DNA from 2 places in the Comamonas testosteroni genome. Region 1 is predicted to be linked to the other one. Evidence: predicted binding sites of a transcription regulator. Region 1 holds the regulator's gene; the other holds the start of a gene.
The links. The regulator LexA, encoded in region 1, represses DNA repair genes until DNA is damaged. The targets are predictions, from matches to a motif close to ACTGTATNNNNATACAGT.

Region 1 (3,405 bases):
AAACAGAGGCGTGGGTGACTCGCACAAAGTTGCAGGGTACGCCTTCAGGTCTGGCAATCTGGTCAACGAACTGCAAAGCCGCATCTGCATCGCTGTTGGCACTGCGCTCGAACTCTGCGCTGTTGTAAGTCAGCAGTGCGTCTGCGCCGTAGATGATGGCGCGGTAATCGGGCATGACATACAGGCCGGTCACCTTGGCGCCTTGTTCACGCGCAAGCAGAACGCCAGCACGCACGGCAGCCTCTGACAGTTTGGTGCCATCGGTGGGAATGAGCAGGTGCTTGAACATGTTCAACCTCCTGATGCCGGAAGATGTGCCTGGAAATCAATTTATTCCAATACCTGGAGCCGCGCAATGCCTAGTTTTTGAATGCAGCAGAGTTGCAGACAGGAGGTAAGACTCTGTAACAAGGGGCGGTCTCGTCGAATCGTCTCATTCCTCGGGCGAAGGAGGAACGCGATTGAGGATTTCGCCAGTGGCCTCTATCTCGAACTGCTGTGGATTGAGCCAGTTGACCTCCTGGTGATCGGCAGTTTCAAAGTAAATGGCAGACGGGCGTATGGAGACGCCATGCGGCATGTCGATCTCATCAAAACTCTGATAGACCAGAATCAGGCGCAGGTCTCCATTGGCGTCTTTGGCCTGTATGTGCTGCAAGAGCTTGCGGTAGGCACTCATAAGACGCCCTCGTTGACATGTGTATATGAATGTTTCCACTGTCGAAGAGGTGCCGCAATACCCTGATCCGGGTATCTGTTCTGACGGATATTCGTGCCTGACAAGGAGTTTAGAAGGCTGCGAGGCTTGTGCAAAATGCGCTCCGGCGGGCAGGGGCAGGCAGAGCATCAGCAAATAATTTACATGGCGATCCAGATCGTTCGGCGCCAATACTGAGGGTCTGTTTTGGCGACATCGAGTTTTTCGCCTATGCACTGTTGGCAGCGTTGTCTGGCGCCATATCTGCCGGCCGATGGGCCAAGAGCGTTGCGATGGCTTCTTGTTGGATGCATATGGAAGCCCTGTTACATTGCCTGCAGGCCTATTTCGGGTCGGGTTCGGGGCTGCATAAGTGCAGGCAGGCAAACCTCATTGTGCTTTCAGACTTGCGGGGCCGTTTGCTCATGGAGTGCCATACGCTCCAGCGCGGCGCAGACATCGGCCATGCGTCCGCAGATCAGCAGGCATTCGGGTTGCCTGCGCGGTTCTCGCTGCACGATTTTGAGAAGTCGTGGAGAAGCTGCTTGTGTCGACTGGTCGATTATTGGCGATTGAAGCTCTGGGGTCGCAGCAAAGGCCTGCGGGCGAAGTGTATTGCTGCCGAGGCGACTGCGGCCGCGGTTGGCGCGCATGACAGGGATGCCGATCTGCTTCGCCATTGGACGATTGGCAGTGAAGGATACGGGCTCTGCAGCGGCTTCGCTTGCGTCATCGGAGCTGAAGTTCGGATTGGGCGACAGCGTGGCAGGCAGGCCTTTCATGGTCAGGCGTGTCAAAGCCTGCAGTGATGTGGCGAATCCCATTTGGCAACTCCTTTTGATGACCTCGCGGCATGGATAAGGGCAGGATTGCGTTCTTTCGGCAAAGCTCCGCCCAGGGCGAAGCTCAACGGCTTCGCGCCTACCACCTGGGCTTGAGAGGGAAGGAGGCTCGGTGCCTCGGCTGCATAGACGGAGGGACGCCGTCTGCCCGTTACATGAACATGCTGTTGCGGATAAGGCCTACGGCCAGGCCTTCGATGGCGAACGGCTCTTCAGGATCGACGTGAATGATCTTGTAGTCTGGGTTCTCGGGTAGCAGCTCGATGCCCTGAGGCGTGCGCTTGAAGCGCTTGACGGTCACGTCGTCACCGAGGCGGGCCACCACAATCTGGCCGTTGCGCGCTTCATGCGTAGCCTGTACCGCGAGCAGGTCGCCGTCCATGATGCCCGCGTCACGCATGGACATCCCGCGGACCTTGAGCAGGTAATCGGGCTTGGCGGCAAACAGGCTGGGCTCGACCGAATAGCTCTGATCGATATGTTCCTGGGCCAGAATAGGCGAGCCGGCAGCGACGCGGCCGACCAGGGGAAGCACCAGCGGGGCCAGGGCCGTGAGCGGCAGCGCAAAGCTGGCGCCGCGTGCCGCATTGATGGTGCGCACGGTATCGGCGCGCAGGCGAATGCCGCGCGATGTGCCGCTGACCAGATCTATGACGCCCTTGCGTGCCAGTGCCTGCAAATGCTCTTCTGCAGCATTGGCCGACTTGAAGCCAAAGGTGCTGGCAATCTCGGCCCGGGTAGGGGGCGCACCCGTGCGAGCGATGGTGGACTGGATGAGGTCCAGAATCTGCTGCTGGCGGGGAGTGAGCTTGGGGTGGTCCATGGGCATTCCTTGATCGATCGATGATGAATACTGTGTGTTCATCCAGTACCTGTATTTTTAATCAGTTTGAAGAGGACTGCAAGTGGAACGTGACAAAAATATCGTCATCCTGGGCACCGGTGGCACGATTGCCGGAGTTGCCGAGCAGGCTGGCACCAGTGTGGGCTACCGTGCGGCCCAGCTGGGCGTGGCTCAGCTGCTGCAGGCCGTGCCGGACCTGGAAGGCGTTGCTGCGGCGTCGCTGCAGGCGGAGCAGCTGGCGCAGCTGGACAGCAAGGATATGGATCACGCGACCTGGCATGCACTCGCGCTGCGATGTGCCGAGCTGCTCGCGCGTGATGATGTGAGCGGTATTGTCATCACCCACGGCACCGACACCCTGGAGGAAACCGCCTGGTTTCTGCAATGTGTTCTGCACCCGGCAAAGCCCGTGGTGCTGACCTGCGCCATGCGCCCGGCGACAGCGATTTCGGCCGACGGCCCTGGCAATCTGCGCGATGCCGTGGCCTGTGCGGCCGACACGCAGGCTGCTGGCCGCGGTGTGCTTGCCGTGGTGGCGGGTCGGGTGTTCAGTGCACGCCAGGTGCGCAAGGTGCATCCCTACCGTGTGGATGCCTTTGATGGCAGTGGCGCCGGCCCGCAGGGCTGGGTGGAGGAGGGGCGGCTGCGCTGGGCAACGGGCGGCCTGCCCCGGGTCGTTGCGGCCAGCTCCACTGCAATCGCTTTACCGCCCGCAGATCACTGGCCCCTGGTGGAGCTGCTTCATAGCCATGCGGGCTGCAGCAGCGCCGTGGCGCTGGCGGTGATGCAGGCCTGGAATTCGGCAGGCGTGCGTGCCGTGGTGGTGGTCGGCACGGGCAATGGCACTATCCATGAGGCGCTGGGGCCAGCCCTGGACTGGGCGCAGGCGCAGGGCATGGCTTTGCGCATCACGACCCGGTGCGAGGAGGGGCAGGTGGTGCATGCCGAGGGAGCGCGAGATAGCCTTATGAGCAGCCTGCCGGCGGCCAAGGCCAGAATCAGCCTGATGCTGGAGCTGATGG
Region 2 (3,405 bases), 950 kb from region 1:
GCCCAGCTGCACCCTGCCGCTGACGGGTCTGGGCGTGGTGGATCGCATCATCACCGATCTGGGCGTGATGGACGTGACTCCCGAAGGTCTGAAGCTGGTGGAGCTGGCCGATGGCGTGAGCTTTGACGAGATCCAGTCCAAGACGGGTGTGACGCTGCTGAAATAAGCGGTGCCGCTCTCACGGGCAAGAACCGCTGCGGCGGTTCTTTTTTTGCGCCTTTTTCTGCCGCATTGGCAGAATTAATAGCTGTCGGGGTCGATAGGGCAAGCGATGCAAGCTGTTTTTGCTTTAATTGCGGCCCACAAATTATTGCAATCTGCAACAATTGGGTTTGATTGAGCAGACAGAAACAGAGCGCTTTGATGAGTGAGAACGCTGGTGCGCAAGGGCACGAGACCGATGTACATTTTTTGCGCACAGTCACCGATATGGCCGAGCATACGGAGGTGATGACGGGCGATGCAATCTATACCGACAAGGGCATGAAACTGGTAGACAAAGGCACACGTGTTGACAGTCGTCTCTATGACCGTCTGGTCATGCACAAGCTGCGTGACCCGATCGATGCCAACCTGATCACGGGCGATCTGGTCGACGTGGCGTCCCTGGTCGCGCTGGCGCGCCAGTTGTGCGAGCAGGTCGATCTGTTGCAGCGCATGGTGGCGTCCCTCGGCGATATCGAGCGTCTGCTGGCGCCGCTCAAGGGCCTGCTGCTGCCTCGGGCCATTGCCTTCAAGCTCACCGTCATGCGCGAGCAGCGCTCCGACCTCTACCAGCACAGCCTGCAGATGACGCTGGTGGCGATCTTTCTGGCGCTCAAGAACGGCTGGACCGAGCGCGAATGCGTGCCGCTGGCCACGGCCGCGCTGCTGCACGATGTGGGCATGCTCTACATGGACCCCGTCTGGACCGACCCGGACTATCGCTTGAGCGGCGAGGAGCGCAAGCATCTGGTCGCGCATTCCGTCACGGCCATGCTGGTGGTGCGCAGCACCGAACTGTATTCGCGTGCAGTGGAGATTGCCGTGCTCGAGCACCATGAGCGCATGGATGGTTCCGGCTATCCGCGTGGCATCAAGGGCCATGCCATTTCGTCCATGGGTCAGGTGCTGTTGCTGGCCGAGGTGGTCTCGGCCTTCTTCGAGAAATTCACGGAGATGCCGGGCCAGCGTCTGTCGCTGATGCTGCGCATGAACCACAAAAGCTATCCGGCCGATCTGGTGCACCAGATTCTGCCGCTGCTCTACGACGAAATCAGTCCCGGCAAGCCCTTGGCGCCGCTGCAGGCCGAGTTCTCGCACAGCATTGCGGCCCTGGAGGCTGCGCTGCGCAAATGGAGCGAACTCAGGCTCGATTTTCCCGAGCAATGGCAGCAAATGCCCGATGCACAGCCGGCGGTGGCCGTGGAGAGCAATCTTGCGCAGCTGCAAAAGCAACTGGCCGAAGCAGGCTCTCATCCCAGTCAGCAACTGGATGTCTTGAGATTCTTCAAGGATGACGCTCTGGGCATGAGCGAGCTGGCCCTGGTCAACCGTGAGGCCTTGTGGCAGTTGCAGGCCATCATGAACGACTGCCTGCGCCGCTGGCCCACGCTGGGGCAGGGAGGCTCCATGCTGGAGGTCGCCGTGGCCGAATGGTGCGAGGCCTGCGCCCAGTTGATGCCAGATGCCGGTCGCAATTCGGTCCTGAATGTTGACAGGGCGTCGCTGAATTGAAGGCATTGGCCACGAGTTCCGCCCGGGACGGCTGGCCTCAAGTTTGATAGCTGCAGGCGCTTGATTGACGGGCACTAAGCCGGTATTTCTTCAAAATTCTGTGCATCACGCCGCAGTGCGGCGTGCGTTGCCGCGTCTGCGTGCGTCATCCTGAAAAAGTATTTTTGATAGCGAACGACGTCCGGTCTACAAGAGCCGGCCGTATCTGCTGCCGATATTAAGGTCTTGTTTTGCGCTAAAACTTGAATAACTGTATATTTGTACAGTATTTAAGAATTTTCGCATGCACACCCAGTCCCTGACATCCTTTGCCCATCCTGGCTCACCGCCCGGAATGATGGAGTCTGTCCGGCAGCAAACAGGGGCAGAGCAGGGCGTGCGGCCAGGTCTGCCCGCTGCGGGCAGCCCGCATTTGTCCGCCATACGGATTCCCGGTGTCTGGCGCGGAACGGACTGGCAGGCCGGCGCCGGCCCTCAGGTCTGGCCCAGCGGTCATGCTGCGCTGGATGCCGAGTTGCCGGGCGGCGGCTGGCCCGGCAATGCCTTGATTCAGCTGCAGCAACCCGCGCACTGTCATGCGGAGTGGGCCTTGCTGTTGCCCGCGCTGGCCGCCCGTGTCCGGCAGCATGCGGCTTCACGCGGGGATGCGCGGATGGGGCAGCTGGTGCTGGTGGCTCCACCCTATCTGCCTTTTGCTCCGGCCTTGCAGGCCGCCGGTATTGACGCAAAGCGGCTGTGCGCGGTCAAGCCGGGGCGCGGTGCCCAGGAGCTGGCCTGGGCCTGCGAGCAGGCTCTGCATTGCCGGGATGTGCTGGCGGTGCTGGCCTGGTTGCCCGAGCTTCCCGCGTCCACGCTGCGCCGCTTGCAGTTGGCCGCCGCTTCGCAGGGCCGGCCTCTGTGGCTATGGCAGGAGCTGTCGGCCGAGCCGCTGAGCTCCCCCGCCGCATTGCGGTTGAGACTGGAGAGAGTTACGGCAGACACCGTTGCCCAGCAGGCACCGGGTTTGCGGATACAGCTTCTGAAGCGCCGTGGGCCTTTGCTGGAGCGCCCCATACAGCTCGCGCTTTCGCAGTGGGCCTGGCAGCCCGTGCTGCAGGCACAGGCCCAAAGACATGCGCGCCAAAGCGAGGAGGCCGCCATGCTCATGCAAGGGCGCATGACATCCGCCGCTCCTGCAACGGCCTCGCCTTGGATGACGGAGGCATGAGATGGGCAGTGCAGAGCACTGGATGGCCTGGCCTCTGGCCTGCCTGAGCGAGTCAAGCACGGTGGCTGAGAGTGCCTGCTGGTGGGCGCTGGAGTTTTCGCCGCGTGTGGCATTGCTCGAAGACGCCTTGCTCATGGAGACCAGCATGGTGCAGCGTCTTTGGGGCGGGAGAGAGGTCTTGCTGGCACGGCTGGACAGTGCTTTTGCGCAAGCCTGTCAGGCCGCTGTGCCCGGCCTGCCGGAGTCCGGGGGCGGCGATGCGGCATTGCAGCCGCTGCGCGGACAGGGCGACACGGCCTGGCAGGCTTTGGCTCGGCTGCGGCTGCAGCAGGGCCGGCCTTGCGGCTGCGTCCCTGTCTCCTTGCCCATGCCTGAGCCATCGCAGCATGCCGATGCGCTGCCGCTATGGACACTGAGCGCCCTGGAGCAGAACAGCGCCGTGCTGCTGCGCCTGGGCTGTCGGTGCTGGGGCGATGTGCGCG

Region 2: imuA (translesion DNA synthesis-associated protein ImuA) is a predicted target of LexA. The motif match lies at 1,966-1,983, and genes of this name have one in related genera.

The regions. Positions count from the first base shown of each region.
Region 1 covers NZ_CP043568.1:3,650,895-3,654,299, reverse strand. The annotation lists gene F0P97_RS16810 (universal stress protein) at 1-289, opposite strand, end outside; gene F0P97_RS16805 (hypothetical protein) at 434-679, opposite strand; gene F0P97_RS16800 (hypothetical protein) at 1,099-1,521, opposite strand; gene lexA (transcriptional repressor LexA) at 1,691-2,362, opposite strand; gene F0P97_RS16790 (asparaginase) at 2,445-3,405, shown strand, end outside.
Region 2 covers NZ_CP043568.1:2,700,484-2,703,888, forward strand. The annotation lists gene F0P97_RS12275 (3-oxoacid CoA-transferase subunit B) at 1-166, shown strand, start outside; gene F0P97_RS12280 (HD-GYP domain-containing protein) at 364-1,716, shown strand; gene imuA (translesion DNA synthesis-associated protein ImuA) at 2,000-2,923, shown strand; gene F0P97_RS12290 (hypothetical protein) at 2,925-3,405, shown strand, end outside.